One region of the Turicibacter bilis genome, then DNA from elsewhere that is predicted to be linked to it. Evidence: a T-box and tRNA genes for the amino acid it is inferred to sense, from the RefSeq annotation. Region 1 holds a T-box; the other holds one or more tRNA genes.
What was found. The T-box of region 1 lies ahead of proS (proline--tRNA ligase). A T-box ahead of a tRNA ligase gene usually reads a tRNA of that ligase, here a tRNA-Pro.
Positions count from the first base shown of each region.

Region 2: it has a tRNA-Pro gene. The T-box ahead of proS (proline--tRNA ligase) is inferred to sense a tRNA for this amino acid. The anticodon was not compared.

Region 1 covers NZ_CP071249.1:257,572-265,276, reverse strand. Annotated here, with positions in the region: gene J0J69_RS01300 (PTS fructose transporter subunit IIABC) at 1-1,400, opposite strand, end outside; gene pfkB (1-phosphofructokinase) at 1,416-2,336, opposite strand; gene J0J69_RS01290 (DeoR/GlpR family DNA-binding transcription regulator) at 2,333-3,079, opposite strand; gene J0J69_RS01285 (hypothetical protein) at 3,506-3,682, opposite strand; gene proS (proline--tRNA ligase) at 3,976-5,406, opposite strand; T-box leader at 5,529-5,749, opposite strand; gene J0J69_RS01275 (hypothetical protein) at 5,932-6,210, opposite strand; gene J0J69_RS01270 (hypothetical protein) at 6,662-7,096, opposite strand; gene J0J69_RS01265 (hypothetical protein) at 7,387-7,698, opposite strand.
Region 2 covers NZ_CP071249.1:1,061,537-1,069,241, reverse strand. Annotated here, with positions in the region: gene J0J69_RS05240 (aromatic acid exporter family protein) at 1-322, shown strand, start outside; gene J0J69_RS05235 (THUMP domain-containing class I SAM-dependent RNA methyltransferase) at 517-1,689, shown strand; gene J0J69_RS05230 (cold-shock protein) at 1,899-2,099, shown strand; gene tnpA (IS200/IS605 family transposase) at 2,274-2,747, shown strand; gene J0J69_RS05220 (rhodanese-like domain-containing protein) at 2,944-3,231, shown strand; gene J0J69_RS05215 (phosphatase PAP2 family protein) at 3,463-4,305, shown strand; tRNA gene J0J69_RS05210 (tRNA-Glu) at 4,471-4,547, shown strand; tRNA gene J0J69_RS05205 (tRNA-Thr) at 4,556-4,631, shown strand; tRNA gene J0J69_RS05200 (tRNA-Trp) at 4,646-4,719, shown strand; tRNA gene J0J69_RS05195 (tRNA-His) at 4,722-4,797, shown strand; tRNA gene J0J69_RS05190 (tRNA-Gly) at 4,802-4,875, shown strand; tRNA gene J0J69_RS05185 (tRNA-Glu) at 5,124-5,200, shown strand; tRNA gene J0J69_RS05180 (tRNA-Val) at 5,207-5,282, shown strand; tRNA gene J0J69_RS05175 (tRNA-Gln) at 5,290-5,364, shown strand; tRNA gene J0J69_RS05170 (tRNA-Lys) at 5,370-5,445, shown strand; tRNA gene J0J69_RS05165 (tRNA-Leu) at 5,485-5,573, shown strand; tRNA gene J0J69_RS05160 (tRNA-Arg) at 5,582-5,658, shown strand; tRNA gene J0J69_RS05155 (tRNA-Pro) at 5,667-5,743, shown strand; tRNA gene J0J69_RS05150 (tRNA-Met) at 5,763-5,839, shown strand; tRNA gene J0J69_RS05145 (tRNA-Ser) at 5,859-5,951, shown strand; tRNA gene J0J69_RS05140 (tRNA-Met) at 5,973-6,048, shown strand; tRNA gene J0J69_RS05135 (tRNA-Asp) at 6,052-6,127, shown strand; tRNA gene J0J69_RS05130 (tRNA-Phe) at 6,138-6,213, shown strand; tRNA gene J0J69_RS05125 (tRNA-Asp) at 6,223-6,298, shown strand; tRNA gene J0J69_RS05120 (tRNA-Lys) at 6,308-6,383, shown strand; tRNA gene J0J69_RS05115 (tRNA-Leu) at 6,423-6,511, shown strand; tRNA gene J0J69_RS05110 (tRNA-Arg) at 6,520-6,596, shown strand; tRNA gene J0J69_RS05105 (tRNA-Trp) at 6,702-6,775, shown strand; tRNA gene J0J69_RS05100 (tRNA-His) at 6,778-6,853, shown strand; tRNA gene J0J69_RS05095 (tRNA-Gly) at 6,858-6,931, shown strand; gene J0J69_RS05090 (DUF4825 domain-containing protein) at 7,361-7,705, shown strand, end outside.

The DNA.
Region 1 (7,705 bases):
CCTAGACCATTTAAGAATCCTGTTAACGCATTATTAACGAAAGCAACTGGTGGATTAATAATAAATGTCATAATGACACCAATTAACAGTGTCCCCAATAATGGATATAATAAGACTGGTTTAATTCCTTCCAGTGATTGTGGTAAGAATGAGAAGACTTTACGTAAACCTAATACTAAATATCCAGCAATAAACCCAGCAAGTAAAGCCCCTAAGAATCCTGCTCCACCTGTACTAGCTAATAATCCTCCAACAAATCCAACAACCATCGCTGGACGATCGCCAATACTTACAGCAATAAATCCTGCTAAAACTGGTAATAAGAATCCGAACGCTGCATCTCCGACTGTTTTAAAGAATGCTGCAAATGGGGTATTTGATCCAAAATTAGCTGGATCAATCGCACGATCATCGAATAAGAAGGCGAGGGCAATTAAAATCCCCCCTGCTACAACGAATGGGAGCATATTTGAAACTCCATTCATCAAGTGTTTATATAATTGGCGTCCTAAACTTTCGTTTGATTCCTCTTCAACGTCACTAGAACCCTCTGCACTATGATAAATGGGAGCATCTCCGTTAATAGCACGAGTGATTAACTCCTCTGATTTATGAATTCCGTCTGCTACTTTTGTTTGAATGACTTTTTTACCATTGAAACGTGCCATTTCAACCTTTTTATCAGCTGCGACGATAATCGCATCACAATGTTCAATCTCTTCTTTTGTTAAAACATTTTTAGCTCCTGCTGATCCATTTGTTTCAACTTTAATTGAGATTCCCATCTCAGCACCTTTTTTATTTAATGCTTCTGCCGCCATGAACGTATGAGCAATCCCTGTGGGACAAGCTGTGACTGCTAAAACACGAGGATATTGAGCATCTCCACGTTTTGGAGTTTCATAGAAATCATCTTTTGGTTCTTCCGTTTCTTCAGGGAAAGCCTCTGTTTCTTTTGCATCAATTAATGATAAGAACTCATCGACTGAGTTGGCATTCATTAAATTTTTACGGAAATCTTCATCCATTAGAATCGTTGATAAACGAGATAATACTTCTAAGTGTGTATTATTCGCTCCATCTGGAGCGGCAATCATGAAGAATAAATGAGCTAAACTTCCATCAAATGATTCATAGTCCACCCCTGATTTACTGACAGCTGCTCCTAAACAAGCTTTTTTAACCGCTTTCGTTTTGGCGTGTGGAATAGCGATTCCCTCGCCAATTCCCGTTGTACTTTGCTCTTCACGAGCAATAATGCCTTTTTTATACGCTTCCTTATCACTTAAGTTTCCACTTGCATGAACTAAATCGACTAATTCATCAATGGCAGCTATTTTACTAGTTGCTTTCAAATCTAGGTTGATTGACTGTTTACTTAATAAGTCTTTAATCCTCATCATTTAACCTCCATTTTATAATTTAGTTACATTAATTTGTGATACTAATTCATCAATATACCCTCTAGTTGCCACATCACTTGAAAAAGCTGTTGCACTTCCACTCGCAGCCCCTAATCGTAATGCCTCTTCGTAACTAGCATCTTTTTGGTAACCTGCAATAAATCCAGCTACCATTGAATCACCCGCACCAACCGAATTTTTAACTGTTCCTTTTGGAACATTACTACGATAAATCTCTCCAGTTTCTGAAATTAAAATCGCACCATCTCCCCCCATTGAGATTAAAACATTTTGTGCTCCCATCTCTTTTAACTGATTTCCGTAATGTAACAAATCTTCTGTACTAGAAATCGTTACATTAAACATTTCGGCAATTTCATGATGATTCGGTTTAATTAAGAATGGTTGATATTTTAAGACATTTAATAATAAGTTTTTCGTCGCATCAACAATAACCTTCACTTGTTTTGGTGCGACATATTTCATGATTTGTTCATAAAAATCATCTGGTAATGAAGCAGGAATACTACCAGCTAGCACTAGCGTGTCTTCAGAAGTTAAACCATCTAGCTTTTGATATAATTTTTCAATTTCCTCATTTGAAATCTTTGGTCCTGATCCATTAATTTCTGTCTCATCAGATAGTGTCTTCACTTTCATATTGATACGTGAATATCCTTCTTTTAACTGAATAAAGTCTGTTTTAATCCCTTTTTCGTGTAGGCTACTCTGTATAAAATCACCTGTAAACCCACTAATAAAACCAAGTGCTATATTATCAATCTCATGCTGATTTAAAATTTGCGAAACATTAATTCCTTTTCCACCTGCATAAAAATGTTCTGTGTTTACTCGATTGACTGCACCTTCCGTTAATTGATTCATGTTTACAACATAATCAATGGAAGGATTTAGTGTTACCGTATAAATCATTTTCTCACTACCTTCACTGTTGTTTTATCTTGATATTGTGTCAAATCATCGTCACTATTTGTAATGATGGTTGCCTCACCTATTTCTGCAAACCTTGTAAAACTGACCTCTCCAAACTTACTATCATCTACTAAGATAAAGATGTCATTTGAAGCTTTAATCGCATTTTCCTTAATCATTGCTTCTTCTGGGTCAGGGGTTGTAAATCCATGTAACGAATGAACCCCATTACTTCCCATAAAACATTTATCAAAACGGTAACGATGAAGGGCCGAAATAGCTTCATAGCCAACAACCGCTTTTGTTTTTTGCTTCACTTTTCCACCAAGGACGAAACAAGGAATATTGTATTCAATTAGCGATTCAACATGTGATAACCCATTGGTTACCACAACAATTTCTTTCCCTTTCAAATATTTAATCATCTCGTAAGTCGTTGTTCCAGAATCAAGATAAATACTATCTCCTTCGTCGACTAATGAAGCAGCATACTGGGCAATCAGATCCTTCTGTGCAACAAATTGATGTGATTTATCATTAAAGCTTTTCTCAACAAACTTATTCTGAACAGGTACTGCACCACCATGTACACGTTTTAAGTAATTTAATGCCTCTAATTGAACTAAATCACGACGAATCGTGGATTCAGAGATATTAAATTTTTCAACAAGATCTGCGACTCTTACTGATCCTTTTTGCTTTAATTCAGATACAATCAATTGATGTCGTTCTTCCGTAATCACTTTTTCACCTCATCTCATAACTTATCCAATTATTACTGATATTATTAACTAAACTTATTTTTTTGAATGTTTTAACTTAATTACAATTTTATTATAAGAAAAGCGTTTACAAAAGTCAATCCTTTTCAATCAAATTCATTCATTTTCATTCAAAATCAATCACAATAACAATCTAAATAGATGATGGCTACATAAATTACTATCAACTCACTCATTTTCATTCATTTTTCTTTTTAAAACCTTCATTTTCATCTTTCATTGACTCATTGAATCTATTTTATTCTAATCACCAGATGTTTAATTATTATAAAAAAAAGCTTTATTTAAAGGATAGTAACAAGTGAGACACACTTAATACTTCTTCTAAATAAAGCTAAATTAATTTTTCCCCTTAATTTCTATGTTTGTTATCCTTATTATATAGGACTAAAGTTCCCGTGCAAAATAATATAAGCAACCGTTGACACCACAAAGTCGCCATCCTTCTTTTCCAAGTTCATTTAACTTTTCTTCAAGCTGATCATGAAGCTCAGTATATGCTGGATTTAAAGCTGATTTAATATCAATATGTAATTCCTCTAATCGGTATTCAAATTTTTTCATGATTATTAGCTCCTTTAATGTTCTGATAACACATTATAAGAAGCAAATCATTAAAATATGCATAAAATTTTAAACTATATAAAATTAATAAATCTTTTATATGTGTGGCGTCAAAGTTAAAGTTTTAAAATGTTAGAAACATCGGATAACGATAGAAGCAGTAAAGTTTTCCATCGTAAAAACTTTACTGCTTCTTATATATTGATTAATTTTTCCCACTTTGATTTTCTTGTTATTTTCTCACTTGTTTAATGTTTAAATAGCGATAGCTTGACTTTTAAAAATAGAATCGATTAGTAAGCTTTGGCCCAGTAAACCATCGTCTTCGCTTTTTCTCCACAACAGACGCACGTTTGTGAAATTTCTTCTTGAGCAAATGGCATACAGCGTGATGTAAATCCAACTTCTTCTTTAATTTTATCTTCACAAGCTTGATTCATACACCACATAGCCTTTGTGAAACCTGGACGATTCTGTGCATTTTCTTTTAATTCATCCATCGTCTTCGCTGTATATGTCATCGCTTCACGCTTCGCTAAAGCTTTTTCATATAAATGACGTTGGATGTCTTCTAATAATTCTGCAACTTTTATTTCTAATTCATCGAGTGATACGACGATTTTCTCACGTGTATCACGACGAACTAAGACTGCTTGATGATTTTCAATATCTTTTGGTCCGATTTCTACACGAACAGGAATTCCTTTCATTTCATATTCACTAAACTTCCATCCTGGTGTTTTATCAGATGTATCACATTTGACACGAGCGACAGTTGCTAAGCGTGCTTGTAATTCATTCGCTTTTTCAATCACACCTTCTTTGTGTGCGGCAATTGGAATAATAACGACTTGTGTTGGCGCTACTTTTGGTGGTAAAACAAGACCTGAACTATCTCCATGTACCATGATAATCGCACCGATTAAACGTGTTGTCACTCCCCATGATGTTTGATGTGCATATTTCATTTCAGAATCTTTATCTGCAAATTTAATATCAAAAGCTTTCGCAAATCCGGTTCCAAAATTATGTGATGTTCCACTTTGTAATGCTTTTCCATCGTGCATTAAGCTTTCAATCGTATACGTTGAATGGGCTCCAGAAAATTTTTCTTTTTCTGTTTTTTGCCCTTTAATTACTGGAATGGCTAAGAATTCTTCACACATTTTGGCATAAGTATCTAACATTAACAAGGTTTCTTCTTGAGCTTCTTCAGCCGTCGCATGAACGGTGTGACCTTCTTGCCATAAGAATTCAGTGGTACGTAAGAATGGGCGCGTTGTTTTTTCCCAACGAACAACCGAACACCATTGATTATATTTTTTTGGTAAATCATTATAACTTTGAACAATTTTTGAATAATGATCACAGAATAAAGTTTCTGACGTTGGGCGAACGACTAATCGTTCTGCTAACTTCTCATTCCCACCATGTGTCACCCATGCCACTTCCGGTGCAAATCCTTCGACATGATCTTTTTCACGTTGTAATAGTGATTCTGGAATTAACATCGGCATATAAACATTTTCATGCCCTGTTTCTTTAAATTTTTTATCTAAATAGCTTTGAATGTTTTCCCAAATGGCATATCCATATGGACGGACAATCATACACCCTTTTACACTCGAATAATCAACTAATTCTGCTTTCTTTACAACATCGGTATACCACTGCGCAAAATCTTCATCAATGGCAGTAATGGCTTGAACAAATTTCTTACTCATCTTACGTCACTCCCTAAAATCTAAATTAAGTTCCTAGATAAGGTTCATCCTTATCTTTCATCTAGTTTAAGGGGCATCTCGGCGTTTCCTGTATACAAAAAAAAAGCCGCTTTGCTCCCCAAGTAAGGGGCCAAAAACGGCGGTACCACCCTAATTATGATCATAGTCCATGGCTCTATTATCATATCTTTAAAATCGATAACGAGATTAACCGCTGTAGCTTACTCAATCTTTCGGTACAGAGCTCCAAGGCTGGTTCAAGATTCCTTTTTGAGAATTTTCACCAACCATTCTCTCTCTACAAAAAAGGTTAATCTCTACTATTCCTCTTCAACGCGAATATTTGTATTCATCTTAGCTAATAAATTTCGAATTGTAAAGTCTTTTTTTCGATTTTTTTAGTAAATAGAACGTTTTCATCTTCACTATATACCATAATTTTCCTTAAAATAGATATATTATTAATACGAATCAATCAAAAAATAGAGCTTAATTCGCTCTATTGTTACTATTTTTTTATTTTACTTAAGCTTGGAATGCTAAGTCAAAGCTTGATGCTTTTCGATTCATAGCTGCCATCGCTAATGCCTCTAATCCTTCTATTGTAATTTCTTCTAATCGCCCCATTGATAATATTTCTGCATGTGATAATGAGCACACAAAACGTGTATAAATATGATCAACCACTGGGAATTTTACCTCAGTATCTTCACAAGATAAGATGATACTTTGTCGGTTTCCTCGGATTTTAACGTTTGTTGGACATTCATTAATATAGTTGATAAATTCTTTCTCAGTTCTCATGCTAGAAAACCCCTCTCATGTTTTTTATTGATATTTTCCTTGATGTCTTCATTATAGCATGTTGTGAATTTTTGAACAATAACTTTGTGAAAAAAAACTCAATGAAACTATATGAAAACGTACACAATTTTTTTGAAACTCTATTCCCCATAAGATGAGAGCGTTATAACGCCTAGTTTTGTCGAATTTTATCCACCAATCCTGACTGCGCTAACGTATACCGCATTTCAATGATATTTAATATAAATTATTCCAATATTTTTCCTTGAAGATACCTCAATAAATGCCCTCATCACCAGCATCTCGCTATGGTCAACTGACCATTGCAACGATGTCACCTCTTTTTAAATGCTTTGCTCTTATTAACGTCTTTGTTGCACCAACCCTTTTAATTTTTCAATATTTTACTATTAAAAAACCTTCCTAACCGAATGGTTAGAAAGGTTCTATCTTAATAGCACTGGAACGAATCAATTTGATTAACATCCATTCCATAATAACTAAATCCCCATCCTGATGATCTAAAACCAGCAATACTTCTGCGACCTACATACGTTAAATAAAGCCAAAATCCTTGATTTGAACTTGATGGCCAAATATATACCCATCGATATAAGCAGCCACTAATACTACCTGCATCAATTGCAAAGGTACTAAATTGATTTTGATTTTTTTGAGGCGTAAAATTTGGAGCTGGCGTTGTTGGCATCATTTGACTACCAGAAGGCTGCGAACCTCCACTTGATGGCATATTATTTCCTATGCTAGGTCCATAAAATGGAGGTCTCGATGGAATTTGAATACTATTTAGTCCTTGATTGATAGTTGTCCACCCAAGAGCTGGATTGAAAGGTTGATTGACGATTCGAATATTTGAATAATTCATTCTATCACTCCTAACTTTTCATCTTATTTTATGAAAAATGAGAGCAATTGCTACTATCTCGAAATAAATAACCACTTTCATTTGCTACGTTAAACTTAAAGTTCTAAAACAACTTAAACGGAAACTAACGGCAGAATAAAAAAACTTGTCTTAGTTTCGCTATTTGATATGAGACTTAAATAGACCATTAAAACAGGCAAAATAAATGTAAAAAAAGATAATAACCTTTCAATAATAACGATTGCTCATTCCATTTTACTTCTTACTTATAAAAAAAGTAAGCTTAACGCTTACTCATTCATCTCTTTGGTAACAATATAGTGTACTTCTTCTTCGCCTGCTTCATTCGTTTTAATCTCAGTTTTAATTAATCCACAAGCTAAAAGTTCCTCAAGTCCTGGTTCTAAATCCTTTTTCGCCTCATCAATTCGACTGAGTGCATCTAAAACATCTTCTACATTTTCAGTGATTAAATAGATGAAGTAAATATAAATATTTTTAGCCGCATCTGATAATTGTTCACTTTCTAGAATATGCTGCGGAATGTCCATCGTATTTTCATCATAGTAAAATTCAAAATTAGTATAATAACGTTTTTTCATATTTAAC
Region 2 (7,705 bases), 800 kb from region 1:
AAAAGAAGTCAAACTAAAAGAAGTGAATAAACTACAAGAAATTGCTGAACTTTACCGAGATATTAATCATTTAACGTATGACTTGAACTTTTTATTAGAATCGACACCAGATGTCGTATTAGATAAAGAGTTAGAACTTTCTTTAGAAGAAGTTATTGTCGTATTAGAATCGACAGATTATACGAATTCAATTGTTCCGCCTTTACATGACTTAAAAGTTGAAAAGCACTATCTTGATATAGGAAATCCATTTGCTGAACGTATTCATAAAATCTGTGAAAAAGTAAATCTAGTGGTAGAAAAATTACAACATCTTCAATAAGACATAAAAAGATAATTATTGCCACGTTTGACGATTAGTGATAAACTTAAAAATGGTATTTTAGGCCACCTTAAAAACAGAGTTTTGAGAGCTCTTGAAAATGGATAAAATAAAAGTGTATTGAACATAAATGTCATCTCAGTAACTATTCGTCCATGACGAATGGCTACTTTAAGATAAGGAGAAATAGAAATATGGATTATCAATTAATTGCAACGACCACATTTGGAATCGAAGCTGTTACAGCAAAAGAATTAAGACAACTAGGATATGAAGACTTAAAATTAGAAAATGGTAAAGTTCATTTCGAAGGAGACGAAATGGATATCGCAATTACTAATACATGGTTACGTACTGCTGATCGTGTCTTAATCAAAGTAGCAGAATTTGAAGCAACAACATTCGAAGACTTATTCAATCAAACAGAAGCGATTGATTGGAGTCAATATATCCCGGTGAACGGAAAAATGCACGTTGTTGGGAAATCAATTAAATCAACATTACATAGTGTACCAGATTGTCAGGCTATCGTTAAAAAAGCAGTTGTAAAAAGCATGCAACGTGCTTATAACCAAGATTGGTTCACAGAAGATGGACCAGTTTATAAAATTGAAGTAGCTTTATTAAAAGATGTAGTTACTTTAACAATTGATACAACAGGACCAGGATTACATAAACGTGGATACCGTGAATTTGCTGGTGAAGCACCATTAAAAGAAACATTAGCAGCTTCATTAATTTTATTATCTCGTTGGAAACCAGAACGTTTATTAGTTGACCCATTCTGTGGTTCAGGAACAATCTTAATCGAAGCGGCATTAATCGGAAACAACATTGCACCAGGATTAAATCGTAACTTCGTTTGTGAAGAGTGGCCTTCAATGGATAAAGAAATCTTTGAACAAGTACGTGACAGTGCACGTAAGGCAATCAAAAACAACTCATTACGCATGTTCGGATACGATATCGATCCTCAAGTTTTACGTACAGCGCGTCAAAATGCTGAAAAGGCAGGAGTAGCAAAATCAATTGAATTCCATCAATTAGATTTCCATAAATTCTCTTCAAACTATAAGTATGCCTACATGATTACAAATCCACCATATGGTGAGCGTATCGGAGAAGAAGATGAAGTCTTCAAATTAAACAAAAAATTAGGAATGATGAAACGTAAATTATCAACATGGGATTTTAATATCTTAACTTCATTCTCTAAATTTGAAAAAGCATTTGGTCGTGAAGCAGATAAAAACCGTAAATTATACAATGGACGTATCTTAACACGCTACTACCAATACTTTGATAATAATTTAAAACAAAAATATGGAGTAGTAATGGCTCAAACAGAGACAACAACAGAAGAATAATTTAAGAAGTGGCCCTTTGACGGTCACTTTTTAAATTTATACTAAAATAAAACTTTAAAAATATGTATATTAAGTTAAAAAAAGGCCATCATATAAGCGATAGTTCCATTACACTTAAAAGCATATCTAACCAAGTGAAGATTTTAAGATATCGATTTTAAATGACGGTAACTAGTTAATATGATTTATATTTTGGAGGTTTTTCAAATATGGCAATAGGAACAGTAAAATGGTTTAATGCTGACAAAGGTTACGGATTCATTACAGTAGATAATGGTGATGAAGTATTTGTACATTTCTCAGAAATTCAAGGAGAAGGATTTAAGACACTAGAAGAAGGACAAAAAGTAGAATTTGAAGTAACACAAGGTAATCGTGGTCCTCAAGCTTCAAATGTTCAAAAATTATAGAATAAAAAGAGTCGATCAACTATCGGCTCTTTTTTATTGTATAAATGAAAACCACCTGCTATGCAGGTGGTTCTAAAAAGCTTTTAGCGTGGTAATAAACATAAAAAAACCTCCTAATGTATAAGATAAAAAAGGTTTCCCGACCACTTTATCAATACATTAGGAGGTTTATCCATGAAGGACAACAACAGTTTAGCACATACGACTTGGAATTGTAAATACCATATTGTGTTTGCGCCGAAATATAGAAGACAAGCTATTTATGGAAAATATAAAGCAAGTATTGGACAAATCATTAGAGAACTCTGTCAAAGAAAAGGGGTAGAAATTATTGAAGCAAATGCATGTCGAGATCATATTCATATGTTAGTCAGTATTCCTCCAAAACTAAGTGTATCCGCATTTATGGGCTATTTAAAGGGAAAAAGTAGCTTAATGATTTTTGATAGACATGCGCATTTAAAGTATAGGTATGGGAATCGAAAATTTTGGTGTCGAGGATACTATGTAGATACAGTAGGAAGGAATAGAAAGAAGATAGAACAATACATCAGAGATCAACTTCGAGAAGATTATCTAGCAGATCAGCTAACCTTATTTGAAGAATATGATCCATTTACAGGACAAAAAAATCCAAAGAAAAAATAAGAGATCCTTTTAGGATCAGTGAGTAAAAGTGGTGCAGAAGGGAAACCGATTCAGAGGGCCTTTGGCCCTGGCCGGTAACAGAGGCTTTCAGCCGCAGAGAAAACCACCAGTTCTACTGGTGTTTTTTTAAAAAAAGTATTACATTGTTATTTAATGAGATAACGTGTTAGAATGAAAAGATAGCAAGGTGAATACAATGAAATCAGTCCATATTAATGATATAAAATCAAATTTAAATTCAATTAACTTAATTGATATTCGAGAAAGTATAGAGTTCTTATCGCTGCCTAAATTAGCACAAGCTACACATATTCCAATGTCTGAATTACTTCAAGCTCCAGAAGATTTTTTAAATAAAGAAATATCGTATTATTTAATCTGTCGATCGGGGGCCCGTACTTTTCGAGTAACAGAATATCTTGAACATCTAGGTTATGATGTTATTAATGTTGAAGGTGGCATGCTTGAATACTATAGTAAATAAAAAATTCTCTTCTTAAAAGAGAATTTTTTATTTATGGTTATCCTGAGAGTAATAGGTGGTCTAAGTAGGATGTTAACATAATAAAATATATTATGATAATATTTCTAAACTAGGAGAGAGGACTATTAGAGAGAAAATAGAAAAAAATTTTGAGTTAAAGTGTTTATATAGTCTTATTTAATTTATCGTATAGGGCTAGTAATGAAAAAATAAATAAAGGGGGATATCATGATGGAACTAGATATTCTAAGATTCATTCAGAGTTTTCACACACCATTTTTAGATCAATTATTTGAAATGATAACGATACTTGGTGAAAGTTCACTAATTATCTCTATAATTTTAGGAATATATTGGTGTATTGATAAAACAAGTGGAGAGTATGTTGCTTACTCCTTGTTTAGTAGCTTAATGCTGAATAATACAGTCAAAAATATTGTAAAAGCTAAAAGACCAATTGGTGAAGAAGGGATTCGCTCACTTAGAGTTCATACCGCAACAGGATACTCATTTCCAAGTGGTCATTCTCAAGCAGCAGCCTCAACTTACGGAGCACTATATCTTTTATTAAAAAAATATAAGTATTCTATTTTTTTTATCTTAATTATTATATTAGTTGGATTATCTCGACTATATTTAGGAGTACATTATCCAAAAGATGTTGTAGGTGGGATAATTATTGGTAGCTTAATGAGCTATATTACATATAGATTGTTTGTGAAAGTAGAAAATAGAAAATTACTATATTTATTAACGTTATTGGTATTCTTACCTGCTATCTTTAATTCATCTAGTGATTTTGCTAGATCAATAGGAGGATATAGTGGCTTCGTATTGGGGATATGGTTTGAAATGAGGTATGTCAATTTTCAGCTGAGTAGAAGTGTTTTTAGGCGAACCATGTGCTTTATAATAGGAATTAGCTCCCTTCTTAGCATAAAAATGTTATTTAGCTGTTTTATGGTGGAAACTGATTATGCAAAATTTATAAGCAATATGATTATTTCGTTTTATGGTTTTGGTCTGTATCCATATTTGTTTAATAAGGTTAGCCTAAGGAGTAGAATCAATTAATTTTACTCCTATTTATTTTCGAAAAAAGCATTTGACATTATTCGACAATGATGATAATATAATAAAGCGTTGAACAGCAATGAGAAAAAAAGAAAATAAAGATAAAAAAGTGTTTGACAGAAGTCGACAAAGATGATAAGATAATCAAGTCGCACTAAGGGAACAGGCCCGTTGGTGAAGCGGTTTAACACACATGCCTTTCACGCATGCATACACGGGTTCGAATCCCGTACGGGTCACCATTATATAAGCCGGAATAGCTCAATTGGTAGAGCAACTGACTTGTAATCAGTAGGTTGCGGGTTCAAGTCCTGCTTCCGGCACCATTAATTAAATAAGTAGGGGTGTAGTTTAACGGTAGAACAGCGGTCTCCAAAACCGTTAGTGTGGGTTCGATTCCTGCCACCCCTGCCATGGCGATTGTGGCGAAGTGGTTAACGCATCGGATTGTGGCTCCGACATTCGTGGGTTCGATTCCCATCAGTCGCCCCAATACGCGGGTGTAGTTTAATGGTAGAACTTCAGCCTTCCAAGCTGACTGTGAGAGTTCGATTCTCTTCACCCGCTCCAATATGATTATTAACATCATTTAAGGTGTTTTTGATTGTAATGTATATATTTGTTAGAATTGACCTTTTTTTGAAGAAAAGTAAGGCTTCTAATAGAAATCAGACAGAAAACATTTGATGCTATTCAACAATAATGATAATTATAATACAGCGTTGAATAGCAATAAGAAGAAAAGAAAATAAAGATAAAAAAGTGTTTGACAGAAGTCGACAAAGATGATAAGATAATCAAGTCGCACTAAGGGAACAGGCCCGTTGGTGAAGCGGTTTAACACACATGCCTTTCACGCATGCATACACGGGTTCGAATCCCGTACGGGTCACCATTAAGTGGAGGATTAGCTCAGCTGGGAGAGCATCTGCCTTACAAGCAGAGGGTCGGCGGTTCGAGCCCGTCATCCTCCACCATAAACATTGGGCTATAGCCAAGCGGTAAGGCAACGGACTTTGACTCCGTCATGCGCTGGTTCGAATCCAGCTAGCCCAGCCAATGATGTCCTGCTAGCTCAGTTGGTAGAGCATCTGACTTTTAATCAGAGGGTCAGAGGTTCGAGTCCTCTGCAGGACACCATTTTCAAAAAATAGGCGCGTGCCTTGAAATAAACGAAATGCCTGGGTGGCGGAACTGGTAGACGCACAGGACTTAAAATCCTGCGGGTGGTGACACCCGTGCCGGTTCGATTCCGGCCCTAGGCACCAATTAAATAGCGCCCATAGCTCAATTGGATAGAGCGTTTGACTACGGATCAAAAGGTTAGGGGTTCGACTCCTCTTGGGCGCGCCATAAAAGTTCGGGAAGTGGCTCAGCTTGGTAGAGCACCTGGTTTGGGACCAGGGGGTCGCAGGTTCGAATCCTGTCTTCCCGACCATTAAAAATAAATAACAAAAGGCGGAGTAGCTCAACTGGCTAGAGCGTACGGTTCATACCCGTGAGGTTGGGGGTTCGAGTCCCTCCTCCGCTACCAAAGAGAATATGGATAAAATGGAGGAATACCCAAGTCCGGCTGAAGGGATCGGTCTTGAAAACCGACAGGGCGTGAAAGCGTCGCGGGGGTTCGAATCCCTCTTCCTCCGCCATATTAAATTTAAATATAACATCGCGGGGTGGAGCAGTTGGTAGCTCGTCGGGCTCATAACCCGAAGGTCGCAGGTTCAAGTCCTGTCCCCGCAACCAAAAGGTCCAGTGGTGTAGCGGTTAACATGCCTGCCTGTCACGCAGGAGATCGCGGGTTCGATTCCCGTCTGGACCGCCATTTTAAAAAAGGCTTGGTAGCTCAGTCGGTAGAGCAAAGGACTGAAAATCCTTGTGTCGGCGGTTCGATTCCGTCCCAAGCCACCATTCAATAAAGGTCCAGTGGTGTAGCGGTTAACATGCCTGCCTGTCACGCAGGAGATCGCGGGTTCGATTCCCGTCTGGACCGCCATTTTAAAAAGTCCTGCTAGCTCAGTTGGTAGAGCATCTGACTTTTAATCAGAGGGTCAGAGGTTCGAGTCCTCTGCAGGACACCATTTTTAAGAAATAGGCGCGTGCCTTGAAATAAATGAAATGCCTGGGTGGCGGAACTGGTAGACGCACAGGACTTAAAATCCTGCGGGTGGTGACACCCGTGCCGGTTCGATTCCGGCCCTAGGCACCAACTAAATAGCGCCCATAGCTCAATTGGATAGAGCGTTTGACTACGGATCAAAAGGTTAGGGGTTCGACTCCTCTTGGGCGCGCCATTAAATGATTTAATGGCCCGTTGGTGAAGCGGTTTAACACACATGCCTTTCACGCATGCATACACGGGTTCAAGTCCTGCTTCCGGCACCATTAATTAAATAATTAGGGGTGTAGTTTAACGGTAGAACAGCGGTCTCCAAAACCGTTAGTGTGGGTTCGATTCCTGCCACCCCTGCCATGGCGATTGTGGCGAAGTGGTTAACGCATCGGATTGTGGCTCCGACATTCGTGGGTTCGATTCCCATCAGTCGCCCCAATACGCGGGTGTAGTTTAATGGTAGAACTTCAGCCTTCCAAGCTGACTGTGAGAGTTCGATTCTCTTCACCCGCTCCAATATGATTATTAACATCCTTCGGGATGTTTTTTTTTGTTCTGAATAAAACGATATATATAAAGTCATATACAATAGAAAATTACCCTGATTTTAGAATCTAGTAGTAATTCACTGTTTCAATTTTTATAACTAAAGAAAATTGATATGATCACGCTAATACTTTATAGATGAAGAAGGTTACTTTAACTATTTATCTATTAAATTGTTAATTCCTTCTGTTAGAAGTTTAAGAATAGTATACCTTTATTAACTAGTTTTAGAAATGGAGACAGATAGTTATTATAAGATGTTAAATATAAATCAAATGGTTCTGTTTTAGAAGAGTGTTGATATGTCATATGTTCAACCCCGAATTCTGTAATATTAAATGTAATAATTGAGATGAAAAACCTAATTTCACTGTATAATATGAAATAGGGGGTATAGTAATGAAGAAGTTAATTATGTTTTCGATTTTAACTTTATTAGGTCTTGTAGGTTGTGAAAAAGCTACTCCTGTTACTTCTATGACTGAATTATTAAATTATAAAGATTCTTATGTGGGTGATAATTCTGCTGTCGGTAATATTATCGGAAGATTACCAGCTCATGAGTACTTAGATAGTTTTGAATTACAAACAAGTCAGGAACCTTATGAGATTACGATTAATTACAAACTATTTGATGAGGCGACGGTTGAGTTAGAAGACGGTTCAACATCAAAAGCTTCCTTAAATGAGATTTTACAAGGTAACTCGATGACTATATTATCGCTTGTTAAAAATGCAGAGATT